3 regions of the Geodermatophilus sp. SYSU D00814 genome follow, and region 1 is predicted to be linked to each of the others. Evidence: predicted binding sites of a transcription regulator. Region 1 holds the regulator's gene; each other region holds the start of a gene.
The links. The regulator LexA, encoded in region 1, represses DNA repair genes until DNA is damaged. The targets are predictions, from matches to a motif close to TCGAACANNTGTTCGA.
Positions count from the first base shown of each region.

Region 2: the regulator LexA is predicted to act here: its motif matches at 1,993-2,008, upstream of ACI780_RS19580 (DUF222 domain-containing protein).
Region 3: the regulator LexA is predicted to act here: its motif matches at 2,937-2,952, upstream of ACI780_RS06710 (DUF222 domain-containing protein).

Region 1 covers NZ_JBJGYP010000023.1:52,269-57,241, reverse strand. The annotation lists gene ACI780_RS17880 (hypothetical protein) at 248-994, opposite strand; gene ACI780_RS17875 (LysM peptidoglycan-binding domain-containing protein) at 1,128-1,769, opposite strand; gene lexA (transcriptional repressor LexA) at 2,059-2,847, shown strand; gene ACI780_RS17865 (hypothetical protein) at 2,956-3,972, opposite strand; gene ACI780_RS17860 (phosphatase PAP2 family protein) at 3,998-4,741, opposite strand; gene hflX (GTPase HflX) at 4,856-4,973, opposite strand, start outside.
Region 2 covers NZ_JBJGYP010000029.1:18,798-23,770, reverse strand. The annotation lists gene ACI780_RS19590 (hypothetical protein) at 1-734, shown strand, start outside; gene ACI780_RS19585 (acyl-CoA dehydrogenase family protein) at 731-1,897, shown strand; gene ACI780_RS19580 (DUF222 domain-containing protein) at 2,020-3,462, shown strand; gene ACI780_RS19575 (hypothetical protein) at 3,572-4,339, opposite strand; gene ACI780_RS19570 (ABC transporter ATP-binding protein) at 4,372-4,973, opposite strand, start outside.
Region 3 covers NZ_JBJGYP010000006.1:188,551-193,523, forward strand. The annotation lists gene ACI780_RS06690 (DNA repair helicase XPB) at 1-187, shown strand, start outside; gene ACI780_RS06695 (hypothetical protein) at 239-499, opposite strand; gene ACI780_RS06700 (ACT domain-containing protein) at 517-912, shown strand; gene ACI780_RS06705 (hypothetical protein) at 1,042-1,542, opposite strand; gene ACI780_RS06710 (DUF222 domain-containing protein) at 1,508-2,932, opposite strand; gene ACI780_RS06715 (hypothetical protein) at 3,100-3,402, shown strand; gene ACI780_RS06720 (ATP-binding protein) at 3,403-4,973, opposite strand, start outside.

The DNA of each region.
Region 1 (4,973 bases):
GAGCAGGTCTCCCACCGGCCACACGACACGCCGCGACCGCCCGCGTGTCGGCGCGCACGGGACCGGACACGGGTGTACGGACCGGCTGCGGAGGTCGCCGGATCCTGTCGGAACGGCCCACGGGAGCAGGACCGGCGACCCGGTGGACGGTGCCCGGGGCAGCTGCCGGCCGGGCGCGGGCTCGGTGGAGGCGGTGCTGGGTGAGGGCTGGTGCCGGGCAGGCGCGGAGCGCCCGGACCGGCGGAGCTCAGACCGGCGGGCGGACCGCCGGACGACCACCCCGGGCGTTCGGCACGAGGTCGCCGAGCCGGATGGGCCGCGTGAGCAGGTCGGGCTCCCCCGCCGGCACGACCGTCAGACCCGGGCCGGGAACGACAGCCGACCCGGGGGCCGCCTCGCCCCCTGGGCCGGCGACGACGGCCGGCATCTCGGTCGTGACCGCGCGGTGGCGGCCCGACCCGGCGCCGGCGGGTGCGCGGTGCCGGCCGGCCCCGCCCGCACCGACGGCGGGCTGCTCGGCGGTCGCGTCGGCGCCGTGCCGCCGGAACCGGCGGGGGCGCGGAACCGGACCCCCGACGGAGACGACCGCGGCCGTGGCGGGCACCGCCGCGACACCGAGCACCGCAGCGACACCGGGCACCGGAGCGACACCGGGCACCGGAGCGACACCGGGCACCGCCGCGAGGGCTGGCATCGCAGCGGTGGCGGGCGCGTCCGCCGGGGCGGGCGCGGCCGCGGGTACGGCGTCGGCTGCCGGCGCGAGCGTCAGGCGGCGCTCGGGCAACCGGACCGCGGTCAGCTCCACCCAGGTCCCGGCGCCCTCGACGACCCCGGGAACCTCCGCCCGCAGCCGCACCCAGACCTCGCAGGCGCCGCTGTCGTCGTGCCGCCAGCCGAGCATCGCACCCGGCACCCAGGCGCCGTCCACGAGCACCTCGACGTCCTGCGGCGACCCGAAGGACACCGCCGCCCTGCTGTTCACGGCTGCTGACACGCCCCTCACCGTATGCGTTGATCCGAGATCGGTGCGTGAGCGACCGGGGACCGATGGTTGACGAACCGTCGAGGACGCTCTCGTCACTTCTCCGGGCGGCCCTCGGTGGCCGTCCCGTGTCCCCTCCGCCGGGTCAGGGGAGCCGGAGGACCTGCCCGGCGACCACCGCGGAACCCTCGAGGTCGTTGAGCGCCTCGATCGCGTGCACCACGGCGCGCACGTCCTGACCGTCGCCGGCGACCTCGTCGGCGATGGACCACACCGTGTCGCCCGGCTCGACGACGACGCTGCTCTCCCCGGCGAGCTGCAGGCCCTGCTGGGGAGCGAGGACCTCCCGGCCCAGGAGCGCGCCCCCGATGCCCGCGGCCAGGACCAGGGCGACGACCAGGCGCCGCCCGCGGCGGGTCAGCCGGAGGGGCGCCGGCGACGGGACGGCCGCGCGCCGGACCGGCTGCGCGGACACCGGCCGCCCTCCGGGCCGGGCCGGGTCGCGGCGCGTGCGGCGCGCCCCCGCGGCGGGGCCGGTGGCGCGGGCGGCCGGCTCGGCCGGGAGGTCGGGCACCGGCCGCAGGTGACCGGCCACGCGCGGGCCGGCGCCGGGGAGCGGGGCCGGAGGTGCCGGGGGCGCCTGGCGAGCGGGGCGCCCGGAGGTGTCGGGGCGCACCGGCCGACGAGTGGGAGCGGGGCCGCCCCCGGCACCGTCGGCGAGCAGCGGCCGCCAGGGCACCCGCACCGTCGCGTCGAACTCCAGCACCGCCTGGCGCACGCTGCCCATGACCACTCTCCTCGTCGACCCCATCGCATCGAACAGACGTTCGATCGAACGTGTGTGCGATGTCTACCGCACGGCACCGACAGGAGCCAACCGACACCGCCCACCGGTTTCGAACACACGTTTGAAGTCCCGGTCCCGAGGCGCTACGGTCCGATCAGCAGCCGTCCGCCCGGCACCCGGCGGTCGATCCCGGCCGCACCGGCACCCGTCGGTCACCGACCGGAGGTCCCGGAGCCGGGGACGGGGCGGGACACGAGGGCCGTGGGGACACGGCCGGCGAGGAGGAGACGTGGCGGGCACCAGCGGGACCGGCCAGGGCACGCGCGGGAGCACCACCACCCGGCGGGGTGGCGGCCGGCGGGGCACCGACACCGCCGCCGAGGGGACCGGCACCCAGACCGGCGCGGTGCGCACCTTCCCCGACCGGGGTGAGGCCGGCGACGGGCTCACGCAGCGCCAGCGCCGGGTGCTCGAGGTCATCCGCGACTCGATCGAGCGCCGCGGCTACCCGCCCTCGGTGCGCGAGATCGGCGAGGCGGTGGGCCTGTCCTCGGCGTCGTCGGTCGCCCACCAGCTCTCCGTGCTGCAGAAGAAGGGCTGGTTGCGGCGCGACCCCAACCGCCCCCGCGCGCTCGACGTGCGGCTGCCCGGCGACACCGCGGCGGAGGCCGCACCGCCGGCCGCCGCGGCCGGCGACACCACCGCCCCCACGTACGTGCCGCTGGTCGGCCGGATCGCCGCCGGTGGCCCGGTCCTCGCCGAGCAGGCGGTCGAGGACGTCTTCCCGCTCCCCCGCGAGCTGGTCGGCGACGGCACCCTGTTCATGCTCCGGGTGGCCGGTGACTCGATGGTCGACGCGGCCATCTGCGACGGCGACTGGGTGGTCGTGCGCCAGCAGCCCACCGCTGAGAACGGCGAGATCGTGGCCGCGATGCTCGACGGCGAGGCCACCGTCAAGACCTACAAGCGCCGCGACGGGCACGTGTGGCTGCTGCCGCACAACCCGGCCTACGAGCCCATCCCGGGCGACGAGGCGACCATCCTCGGCCGGGTGGTCACCGTCCTGCGCCGCGTCTGACCCGCACCGCCCGGGACGCGCTCCCGGCCCCGCGGTCCCGCCCGGGTCGGCGGCGGCCGGGCGCCGCGACCTCGACCGGCTGGCGGTCCCGCGGCACGGCGGGCGGCCTCAGCCCGCCGGCGGTCCCGCCGCGCGGCCCCGGCGCACCCGGCCGGCGACCCACACCAGCACCGTGGCCACCCCTGCGGCGACCAGCCCCGCGGCGACCGGGGACACGCCGGTGCCGCCGTCGTCGAGGACGGCCGCCAGCGACGGGTCGGCCGCCGAGGACGGCGCCGGGGCCGCCGTCCCGGCGGGGATCGGCACGAGCGTGACGTCGCCCGGCAGCCCCTCGCCCGCCACGAGGAGCGCCGCGCCGTCGGCGGTGAACGACACCGCCTCCCCCTGCGGCGCCTCGGGCAGCGCGATGCGCACCGGTTCGCCCCCCAGGGCGGCCGGCACGTCCGAGCCGGTCAGCGGCCAGACGTAGGCGTCGGTGTAGGTGCGCAGTGCGATCCGGCTGCCGTCGCGGGCCACCGCGCCGCCGGTCACCAGGAGCTGACCGGCCCGCCCCACCGGGCCGCCCGGTGTCCCGGTCAGCGTGAACGCCACGCTGCCGACGTCGGCCAGCGCCACCGTGCCGCCGTCGACGAGCGGCGCCGTGGGGCGGTAGACGCGGCTGGCACCGAGCACCTCCTTGGTCACCAGGTACGGCGTGCCGTCGGGGGCCACCAGGAGCGCCTCGGCGTCGTGCGGGCCGTCGGGGTAGGTGAGCCGGAAGAGCGCCGTACCGCCGTCGGGCCGCAGGGCGATGAGGGCGACGGTCCCCCGGGTGGCGTTGTTGTCGCCGGTGTCGGCCAGCCACACGGTGCCGTCGGGACCGACGCCGAGGTCCTCGGGGTCGTAGGGGTCCAGCGGCGCGACGGTCTCGTCCACGACGCGGCAGGTCCCGTCGAGCACGGAGACGGCCACCTGCTCGCCGCCGTCGGCGATGGCCAGCAGGCGGTCCCCGACGTCGACGAGGCCGGAGAGCTCCGCGAGCCGGGGGTCGGTCACCTGGCAGCGCAGCGACGGCGCGCCCGGTTCCTCGGCGGCAGCGGGGAATGCGGGGCCGAGCGCGAGGGCCAGACCGGCGAGTGCGGCCACGGCCCACCCGGGGTGTGCCCCGGCGCTACGCGGGGGGACGGCCGGCTCGGGCACTGCCCCAGCGTGACAGAACGACTGCGTCGAGTGCGTGAACCACGCCCAGCAGCAGCACCCCCACCGAGGCGCCGACCACCGCGTCGGTGACCCAGTGGAAGTCCAGGGACACCATGGCGATCCCGGTCAGCACCGGGCCCACGACGCTGAGCCACCACAGCGTCCGCTGCACGCCCGGGGCCAGTCGGTACTCGACCGCCAGCCAGTAGGCCACGCCCCACATGAGCACGGCGTTGGCCACGTGCCCGGAGGGGTAGCTGGCCCCGTCGCGGTGGAAGAAGGACCCGGGGTAGGCCGGCGCGGTGCGGCCGGTGCCGTACTTGAACGCGTAGACCACGACGGTCAGCAGCGCGAGCGCGGTGAGCACCCGCAGCAGCGGCAGCAGGGTCCGCCGGCGGATGCACAGCCAGCCGACCAGCCCGGCCAGGACGATGAGGATGGTGCCGCGCCCGCCGATCTGGGTGACCGCCCAGACCGGCCAGTAGCCCGGGGAGTCCCGCAGGTCCCACGCGCTGACGACCTCGGAGACCTCCAGGTCGAGCCGTTCGAGCACGCCGCGGTTGAGCAGGTCGACGGTGACCGCCGTGGTGACGACGAACGCCACGAGCAGCAGCCACCAGGACGGGCGCCCGGCGGTCACGACGGTGCGGACGGGAGCCGACGGGTCGCCGTCGGCCGGTGCTCCCCTCCCGCGTCGTACCACGCCGCTGGTCACGCGGTCACGGTACCGGGCCGTGACCCGCCCGTGACCTCGCCGCAGGGAGACGGCGAGCCGCCCGGGTGACCGGCGGGGAGCCGGTCCCCCGGGCGGGGGACGGAGGAGCGCCGGTCAGCCGACCGGTGCGGCGAACCGCTCGAGCGCGGCGGCCAGGCCGCCGTCGACGCGCGCGGTGAGCCGGGTGCCCTCCGCCTCGTGCTGCTCGCTGAGGACCTCGCCGTCGCGGTGG
Region 2 (4,973 bases), on a different contig from region 1:
ACGGCGACCCGCTGCCGCCGGGCTGGCACCTGTTCACCTTCCTCGACCGCCCGGCCACCGCCGACCTCGGCGAGGACGGCCACCCGCGCTCCGGGCACTTCCTCCCGCCGCTGGCGCACCGGCGCCGGATGATCGCCGGCGGGCGGCTGCAGGTCACCGCGCCGCTGCGGGTCGGGTCGGTGGTCGAGCGGACGTCGTTGCTGGCCCGCTGCGAGATCAAGGCCGGCCGGAGCGGGGAGATGCTGCTGGTCACCGTGCGCAGCGAGTACCGCGAGGACGGCGCGCTGCTGGTCACCGAGGAGCAGGACGTCGTCTACCGGTCGCAGGAGGCCGGTTCCTCACCGGCGCCGGCGGGGGCGGGCACGCCGGGCCTGCCCGACGGGCCGGGGGTAGCGGTCCTGCCCGACGCGGCGCTGCTCTTCCGGTTCAGCGCGCTGACCTACAACACCCACCGCATCCACTACGACCAGCCCTACGCGACGCAGGTGGAGGGCCACCCCGGCCTGGTCGTGCACGGGCCGCTGCTGGCGCTGCTGCTGCTCGAGGTCCCGCGCCGGCACGCGCCGGACCGGTCCGTCACGTCGTTCACACACCGGCTGGTCCGCCCGGCGTACGCGGGGACGCCGCTGCGGGCGACCGGCCGGTTCGACGGCGACCGGGTCGAGCTGTCGGCCGCGGCGACCGGCGCACCGGCGTCGGCCACCGGCACCGCGACGCTGGGGGCGCCGGCGTGATCACGCTCAGCGCGGAGGAGCGCGACGTCGTCGCCACCGTGCGGACGTTCGTCGACCGCGAGGTGCGGCCGGTGGTGCGCGAGCTCGAGCACGCCGACACCTACCCCGAGGCGCTGATCGACCGGATGAAGCAGCTCGGCGTCTTCGGCCTGGCGATTCCGGAGCCGTGGGGCGAGGCGCCGGTGTCGATGCCCTGCTACGCGCTGGTCACCGCCGAGCTCGCCCGGGGGTGGATGTCGCTGGCGGGGGCGATGGGCGGGCACACCGTCGTCGCCAAGCTGCTGGTCGCCTTCGGCACCCGCGAACAGCAGGACCGCTGGCTGCCGCGCATGGCGACCGGTGAGGTGCGGGCGACGATGGCGCTGACCGAGCCCGGCGGCGGGTCGGACCTGCAGGCGATGACCACCGTGGCCCGGCGGGACGGCGACGGGGGCGGGAACGGTTGGGTCGTCGACGGCGCGAAGACGTGGATCACCAACTCGCGGCGGTCGCAGCTGATCGCGCTGCTGTGCAAGACCGACCCGGCGGCGCAGCCGCGGCACCGCGGGGTGTCGGTGCTGCTGGTCGAGCACGGGCCCGGGCTGACCGTCTCGCGGGACCTGCCCAAGCTCGGCTACAAGGGCGTGGAGAGCTGCGAGCTCGTCTTCGACGGGTACCGGGCGCCGGGCGACGCCGTCCTGGGCGGGGTGGAGGGCCGCGGGTTCGCGCAGATGATGACCGGCCTGGAGACCGGCCGCATCCAGGTGGCGGCGCGTGCGGTGGGCGTCGCCCAGGCCGCCTTCGACGACGCGCTGCGCTACGCCCAGCAGCGGGAGAGCTTCGGCCGGCCGATCTGGCAGCACCAGTCGGTGGGCAACCTGCTCGCCGACATGGCCACCTCGCTGACCGCCGCCCGCCAGCTCGTGCTGCACGCCGCCGAGCGGTACGAGAGCGGGCAGCGGTGCGACCTGGAGGCCGGCATGGCGAAGCTGTTCGCCTCGGAGACGGCGATGCGCATCGCGCTGGACGCCATCCGGGTGCACGGCGGCCACGGCTACTCCACCGAGTTCGACGTGGAGCGCTACTTCCGCGACGCCCCGCTGATGATCGTGGGCGAGGGCACCAACGAGATCCAGCGCGACGTCATCGCCCGCCAGCTGGTGGCCCGCGGCGGCCTCGACTGAACCGGCGCGGATGAGCCGGGCGTGGGCCGGCGCGTTCCCGCGGGAACGTCCCGGCTCGCTGACCAGCGGTTCTGTCGGCGTCTTCCTCTACCGTGTCGAACACGTGTTCGAGGAGGACGCCGATGGACCAGGACCCCGAGCTGTCGCTCGACGAGCTCGCCCAGCGCATCACCGGCACCGCCGTCCGGCTGGCCGCCGCGACGGCGGAGTGGCTCGCGCTCATCGCGGAGTTCGACCGCCGCGAGGGCTGGGGCGGCGCCGGTCTGCGGTCGTGCGCCCACTGGCTGGCCTGGCAGTGCGGCCTGTCCCCCGGCGCGGCCCGCGAGCACGTCCGCGTCGCCCGGGCCCTGACCGGCCTGCCGCACATCCGGCAGTCGTTCGCGGCCGGCCGGCTCTCCTACTCCAAGGTGCGGGCACTGACCCGCGTCGCCGAGGCCGACACCGAGACCGCGCTGCTCGACCTCGCGCACGAGGCCACCGCCGCCCAGGTGGAACGGGTGGTCCGGGCCTGGCGCCGGTCGGACGCTCCAGATGCCGGGACGGTGCGCGAGAAGCGGCGGTTCGAGCACTGGTGGGACGACGACGGGATGCTGCACGTGCGCCTGTGCCTGGACGCCGAGGAGGGTGCGGCCTTCCTCGCCGGCGTCGACTCCCTCGCCGAGCGCGACGCCCGCCGCGAGCGGGCCGCCGCCCGGCGGAAGGGCGATCCCGGGCGCGAGGGCGACCCCGGGCGCGAGGGCGACGGCCCGGCCGGCGGGGTCGACGAGGTGGCCCTCGCCCGCGAGCGGACGGCAGCGCGGCGGTGCGCCGCGGTCGCCCGGCTGGCCGCCGCGGCTCCCGAGGCCGACCGCCGGGCCGGGGACCCGCCCCGCCGCGAGGTCGTGGTGCACGTCGACGCGGCGGTGGTCGCCGACGACGCCGCCGCCGGCCGGGCCCATCTGGAGGGCGGCCCACCACTGCACGGCAGCCAGGTGCGGCGGATGCTGTGCGAGGCCACGGTCGTGACCATGCTGTCGCGCGGCCGTGAGCCACTCGCCGTGGGTCGGGCCCGACGGCTGGCCACCCGGTCGCAACGACGGGCCCTGTGGCGCCGGGACGGCGGGTGCGCGCGGCCCGGGTGCCCGGAGACGCGCGTCGAGCGGCTGCACGCCCACCACCTGCGGCACTGGGTGTTCGGCGGCGCCACCGACCTGGACAACCTGGTGCTGCTCTGCGACGCCGACCACGGCCTGGCGCACGACCTCGACCTGGTCATGACGCGGCGCGCGGGCGAGCTCGTCGCCGTCACCCCCGACGGCCGGCGGGTGTGGGGCCCGGCCGACGCCGCGTTCGCGGCCGGCCTCGGGGAGCCGGGGGCCGGGAGGACACCGGCCGGGGCGCCGGGCCGTGCGACGCCGGTCGCCCGGCTGCCCCTCCCCGACGGGACGCCCGACCTGCCCGACACCCTCGGCGTCGGCGGAGAACGGATGGACCTCGGCTACGTCGTGAGCGTCCTGCTCGGCAACCGCGACCTGGAGCGCCGGGTCCGCGCCGAGAGCGCCGGCGAGCCGACCGCCGCGGCCTGAGCCCGGCGGAGCCGGGCCCGGCGGGGCCCGAGCCCGGGACGTTCCCGCGGGAACGCCACCGGACCCTCCCGGCCGCGGTGGGTCGGGAGGGTCCGGGCGAGGCGGACGGTCAGGCGACCGCCCGCCGGGAGGTGACGACCGCACCGGCGACCAGGCTGACGACGACCCACCCGGTCAGCACCAGCACCTGCGTGGTGCCGCCGTGCCCGAGCGCGAGGCCGAGGACGGCGTCGGCCGGGTCGAGCTTCTCGGCGATGCCCGGCTGGGCCAGCCGCAGGACCGGCATGACGCCCAGGACGGTCAGGTAGAGGCCGGTCAGCGCCGCGGGCGAGTTCGCGACGGCGGCACCGACGCCGGCACCGATCACCGCGAAGGCCGCACCGGCCGCGGCCACGACCCCGAGGGCCTGCGGGACGCCGTCCCAGGCCAGGTCCCCGACGGGGGCCACCGCCAGCACGCCGGCCGTCGCCGCGGCCGCGACGGCGGCCAGGACCCCACCGAGGAGGGCCACGGCGACCGCCTTGGCGGCCAGCACGCGCCCGCGCTGGGGGACCACGAGGAACGTCGTCTGCACGGTCCGGTGGGTCCACTCGCCGGCGGTCGACAGCACCCCCACGGCCAGCAGCACGAGCACGGTGACCAGGCCGAGGGCGCCGATCGGCCCGGCGGCCGAGCCGAGGTCGTCGTCGCTGGTCATCGCCATGACAGCGGCGGCGCCGGGGGCGAGGAACGCCGACACCAGAGCCAGCGTCTTCCCCGAGCGGGTGGACAGGGACTTGCGGACCTCGATGCCGACGAGGGTGGCGGCCGACGGGCCCCGGGACCGCACGGCCTGGCGGGTGGGGACAGCGGCGGGGGTGGTCAGGGAGGTGGTCACGACGGTCTCCTCGGGAGGGAGTAGTGGGGCGGTCAGGCGGTGAGCTGGAAGAAGACGTCCTCGATGCCACGGCTGGCCGGGCGCAGGTCGCTGAGCGCCAGCCCGGCCGCGGCGGCGACCGCGCCCACGGCACCCGGCTCGGCGCCGGGCACGGTCAGCCGGCCGTCGGCACCGTGCTGCACGGGAAAGCCGGCGGCCTCCAGCGCGCGGGTCAGCGCGGCCGGGTCGGCGGCGCTGACGGCGGTGCCCTCGTCGCCGAGCAGCTCGGCCACCGGGCCGTCGGCCACGATGCGGCCGGCGCCGATGACCAGCAGCCGGTCGACGGTGTGCTCGACCTCGCCGAGCAGGTGGGACGACAGCAGCACCGTCCCGCCGCGGGCGGCGTGCCCGCGCAGCAGGTCCCGCATCCACCGGATGCCCTCGGGGTCCAGGCCGTTGGCCGGCTCGTCGAAGACCAGCACCGGCGGGTCGGCCAGCAGCGCCCCGGCGATGCCCAGCCGCTGGCGCATGCCCAGCGAGTAGCCGCCGATCCGCCGCCGCGCGGCCCCGGACAGCCCGACGGTCCCCAGCACCTCGTCGACCCGCGCCCCGGGCACCCCGATCGCGGCGGCGAGCAGCTGGAGGTGGACCCGCC
Region 3 (4,973 bases), on a different contig from region 1:
GGCCGACGGCCGGCAGGCGCACTTCTACACGGTGGTCAGCCGCGACACCCTCGACGCCGAGTACGCCGCCCACCGGCAGCGGTTCCTCGCCGAGCAGGGCTACGCGTACACGATCGTCGACGCCGCCGACCTCGCCGGCCCGGGCGAGGTCAACGGCCCCGACTGGGTGGACGAGCCCGCCGATTAGCGCCGCTCTCCTGCAGCCCCCGGTCCCTCCGGACCGGGGGCTGCGGTGCCCTCACTCCTCGGTGAGCTCGTGCAGGACGTCGGCGGCGTCGGCGTTGCCCTCCTCGGCCAGCCGGCGCAACTCGGCCAGGTCGCCCCGCTCGCTGGCCCGCTGCACGAGCTCGTCGGCGGCGTCGCGGTAGCCGAGGTCGGCCAGCCGGCGGAGCTCGGCGAGGTCGCCCTGCTCGCCGGCCAGCTCGATCAGCTCGTCGACGGCGTCGCGGTCGCCCTTGGCCGCTCGCTCGCGGAATCCGGCGTACTCGGGTCCGGTCATGCCTGCAGGATGCTCCCGTGGCCGGTGAACGGGACCTCGACCGTCTGCTGTCCGGCATGGCGCCACGGCGTGCGCCCGGGACGTACGTCTTCACGACCGTGCCGGGCTCCGAGGTGCCCGGCGGGCTGACCCCCGTCGCCACGGTGCGGGAGGACGAGGGGCTCACCCTGGTCCTGCCCCGCGAGGAGGCCGACCGGGTGGGGCTGTCCTACGACCACGTGGCGGCCCGCATCACGCTGCTGGTGCACTCCGACCTCGCCGCGGTGGGTCTCACCGCCGCGGTGAGCACCGCCCTGGCCGACGCCGGGATCAGCTGCAACGTGCTGGCCGGCTACCACCACGACCACCTGTTCGTCCCCGCGGACGAGGCCGACCGCGCCCTCACCGTCCTCGAGGGACTGACCCGTCCCTAGTAGGGCGGTGGTTCGGTGGTGGCGGTGAGGCCGGACGGGGTGGTGACGGTGAGGGTGCCGTCGGGGGCCATGTGGTGCGTCCATCCCGGTGCCTGAGGAAGGACCCCGTCCTCCCCGCCCTTCGCAAGCTCAGGGCGGGACCCTGGACGGGGCCGTCGAGCGGTGGTGGCCGGTGCAGTAGCCGGCCAGGTTGGCGGCGGCGGTGGGGCCGGCGGGCCAGGGGGTGTGGTGGTCGAGTTCGCCGTGGCGGGGGACGGGGCGGCGGCAGCCGGGGAAGCGGCAGCGGCGGTCGCGGGCGCGCACGAACCGGTCCAGGGCGGCGGCGGGCCGGTAGCCGGGGCTCTCGCCGGGTGCGGTGAGGCCGGTGCCGGTGCGGGCGGCCTGCTGCAGGGCGGACAGGTCGGTGAGGGCGAGCAGCGCGCCGCCGAGGGTGTGGGTGAGGGCGAGGCGGGGCCGGTCGGCCAGCCCGCCGCCGGCGGTGCGGGCGAGCAGGTCGGCCAGGTCGTGCCGGGACTGCTGGGTGGCGGCGGCGAGGGCGGTGAGTGCGTCGGGTGCGGCCGAGACCCGGCCGGCGGCACTGCTCGCCCCGGTGGCCTCATCGGCGGCGTCGGCGCGCTGCGCGGTGGCCACCGTCCGGCGGGCGTGCCCCAGAGCGCGCTCGAGGGTGAGCAGGGCGGTGCCGGCGTCGTCGACGGCGCGGTCGGCGCGCCCACCACCCGTCGGGCACGGCCGGGCCGGGGCGGTGCCCTGGGGGCGCCAGTGGTGGTGGGCCGTCGGGCCAGATTTCGGGCGGTGGCCCGTCCTCGTCGAGATAGCAGGGGGCCGGCTCGGCGTCGAACTCCCCGGCCAGCACCCGCTGTTCCAGCTCCTCCGCCCAGCGCGCGAAGTCCTCCGCCTCGGACACCACCGCGAACGTGCCCACCCTGTCGGCCGGCTCGGGCTCGGGCTCGGTCGACTCAGACTCGGTCGGCTCGGTGTCGGCTGGCTCGGTGTCGGTCGGCTGCGGCTCGTTTCGCTCCGGTGCGCTCGTCGCCGCGTCGTCAGGCGCCATGCCGTCCGGCTCGGGCTCGGGATGGCGCTCGGTCGCGTCTGCGGTTTCGGTCGCCGTCACGGTTGCGTGACCGGTGAGGGCGGCCAGTAGGGCACGCACCACCTCGGCCGGCACCACCTGTCCATCGATCTCGCAGGGCTGGTCCCCGCCGAGCAGCGCGCCCACGGGGGCGACCACGCTCAACGCCACCTGCACCGGCGGCACGCCGGTCTCGCCGGGGCGCAGCACCAGGTCCAGCAGGCAGTCGGCCATCTTCTGCCCGCGGCTGCGGCCATCGGCGGGCAGCGCGTCGGCGCAGGCGCCCAGCGCCGCGAGCAGCGCGGCGGCCTCCGGGGTGGTCAGCAACGCCGACACCACACTCATCCCGGCGGTGCGGTCCGGGCGGGCGGATACCCCGCGCCGGCGCAGCGCGCGGGCCAGGTGGCGGGCGGCGTCCCGGGCGGCGTGCTTGAGCACCACCCCGCGCACCTTGTCGCCCAGCTGCGCCGGGGTGGTCACCGACCGGCCGCCCAGCCAGCCCAGCAGCTCGGCCTCGATCCGGGCGCGCAGCGCGTCATCGCCGACCGGGGCGACGTGCTCGAGCAGGCACCACAGGTGCCCGGCGTGCAGCACCCCGGCCTGCAGCGCATCGAGCGCCCCCGGCAGCCGCTGCACCAGGGTCAGCGACCGTGCCAACTCCTCCTCCGCCCGCTGCGCGGTCACGTTCAACGCGATCGCCAGCTCGTGCGCGGCCCACTCGCTGACCGGCCGCAGCACCTCGGCCCGCGCCGCCCACCGCTCCGCCGACATGGCCCCCGCCTCACCGGGCTGCCGGTCGGCCGAGGCGGGCCGGGTCTCCGCGAACGCCGCGATCGCCCGCGCCCGCAACGCCGTCTGCCAGGAGACCTCCCGGTCGGCGGCCTGCACCGCGCCTAGCGGCCCCGACGCCCGGCCCACCACGGGCTCGTCGACCGCCAGGACCTCCGTCACGTCTTCGATCATACGTTCGATGGACGACGATGACAAGGTGAAGCCGCAGGTCAGAGCGGAGGAAGGTGGCGATTCCGGGACTAGCAGCCTCGTGAGTTCACCGTGGACACCCGCTCGACACCGCTCGACCGACTGCTCCCCGGGCTTCCCTGAAATACAGTTCGTCCATGTCCACGAGGGACCTGCAGGCACTCGTCCGGCGACGGCTGTGGGAGCTGGGCGGGTCCGTGTACGAGGCCTCCCGCCGCGCGCGGGGGGCGGTCGGCCCCGAGGTGCTCGAGCGGCTCGCGCACACCCGCGGCTGGGCGCTGATCAGCCCGTGGATGGCCGGCCACCTCGCCCGCGCCCTCGACGTCCCCGAGAACCGGGTGCGGCGCGCCGCCGGGCTGCCCGAGGTCCCCGACCCGCGGGCCGACGTGCCCACCGGCCCGCACCTGCGCCTCGTGCGGAACGGCGAGGACCGGGGCTGATCAGCCGACGGCGGCGCGCGCCGCCGTCCAGGCGGCGATCTCCGCCCGCGACCGCACGCCCAGCCGCGCCAGGATCTGCTCGACGTGGGACTCGGCGGTGCGCGGTGAGATCACCAGCCGGGCCGCGATCTGCCGGTCGGTCAGGCCCTCGGCCACGAGCCGGGCCACCTCCTGCTGCCGTGCGGTGAGCGGGCTGGGTCCGGCACCGGCCGGCGTCACGGACGGCGCCGGCCGCTCGTCGAGCGCCAGGGCCACCGCGCCTGTCCGGTCCAGAGCGGCGCCCTCCCGGTGCAGGGCTCCCCAGCGGCGGTCGCCCAGCGCGCGGCGGGCCGCCGTCGTGCACTCCTCGCGCCGCCGGGTCAGCGGGGCGGGCAGGTCGGCGGGGATGGACCGCCACACGGCCTCGGCCGCGCCGCCGAGCCGCGCCGCGCGCTCCCACGCCCCCCGGGCGGCGGCGGCCCAGCTCAGCGCCTCGATGCACAGCGCCGTCCCGCTGCGGTCGTCCACCTCGCGCATCAGCCCGAGCGCGGACCGCTCGAGCGCGGTGGCCTCCTCCGCCTCCCCGGCACCCAGCCGCACCAGGCCCAGTCCCCACAGCGCGTGCGACCGGGTCCAGGGGTCGCCGCGCTCGGCGAGCGCGAGGCTGCGGGCGAACGCCTCCGCGGCGTCCGCGTCGCGCCCGGCGAGCAGCGCGGCGACCCCGACGTCGGCCCAGCAGAAGGCCTCGTACCGCCCGTCGGCCGCGGCGTGCCGCGCCGCCGCCTCGCGCAGCAGCCGGTCGGCCGCGGCCAGGTCGCCGTCGAACAGCGCCGCCTGGCCCAGGTACTGGGTGGCCGAGGCGACGACGGACGGCGCGCCGCAGGCCTCCCCGAGCTCCCGCGCCCGGGTGAGCAGCGGGAGCGCCGCCGCGGGGTCGGTCGCGGCGAGCGCGAGGAAACCGGCGGCAACCATGCCCCGGGCCCGGGTGCCGGACGGCTGCGGGCACGCGGCGAGGAGGTCCTGCAGCCGGCGGCGCCCCTCCCCCAGGTGGCCGCGCGCCGCCCAGTACAGCCACAGGTCGGCCGCCATCGCCAGTCCCCGCACCGCGTCCTCGGCCAGGTACACGTCCAGCGCGGCGCCCAGCTCCGCGTGCACGGCGTCGAGCCGGTCGAAGGCGGCCACCTGACCCGGCTCCACGAACTCCGCCGACGCCGCCGCGACCAGCCGGGCGCACCAGCCGGCGTGCCGCAGCCGCACCGCGGGCGCCTCGCCCGCGGCGTCGAGCAGCTCCCGGCCGTAGGCGCGGACCGTCTCGAGCATCCGGAACCGGCGGCCGCCCGGCCCCGGCACGGCCTCCAGCAGCGACGCCGCCACCAGCCGGTCGAGCGCGTCGAGCACCGCGGCGGCCGGCAGCACGTCGTCCGCGCACACCGCCTCGGCGGCCGCCAGGGAGACGTCGCCGGCGAACACCGCCGCCCGGCGCCACAGCACCCGGTCGGCCTCGGTGAGCAGCTCGGCGCTCCACTCCATCGTGGCCTGCAGCGTGCGGTGCCGCTCCGGGACGGCGGTCCCCGACCGGCGCAGCAGGCCGA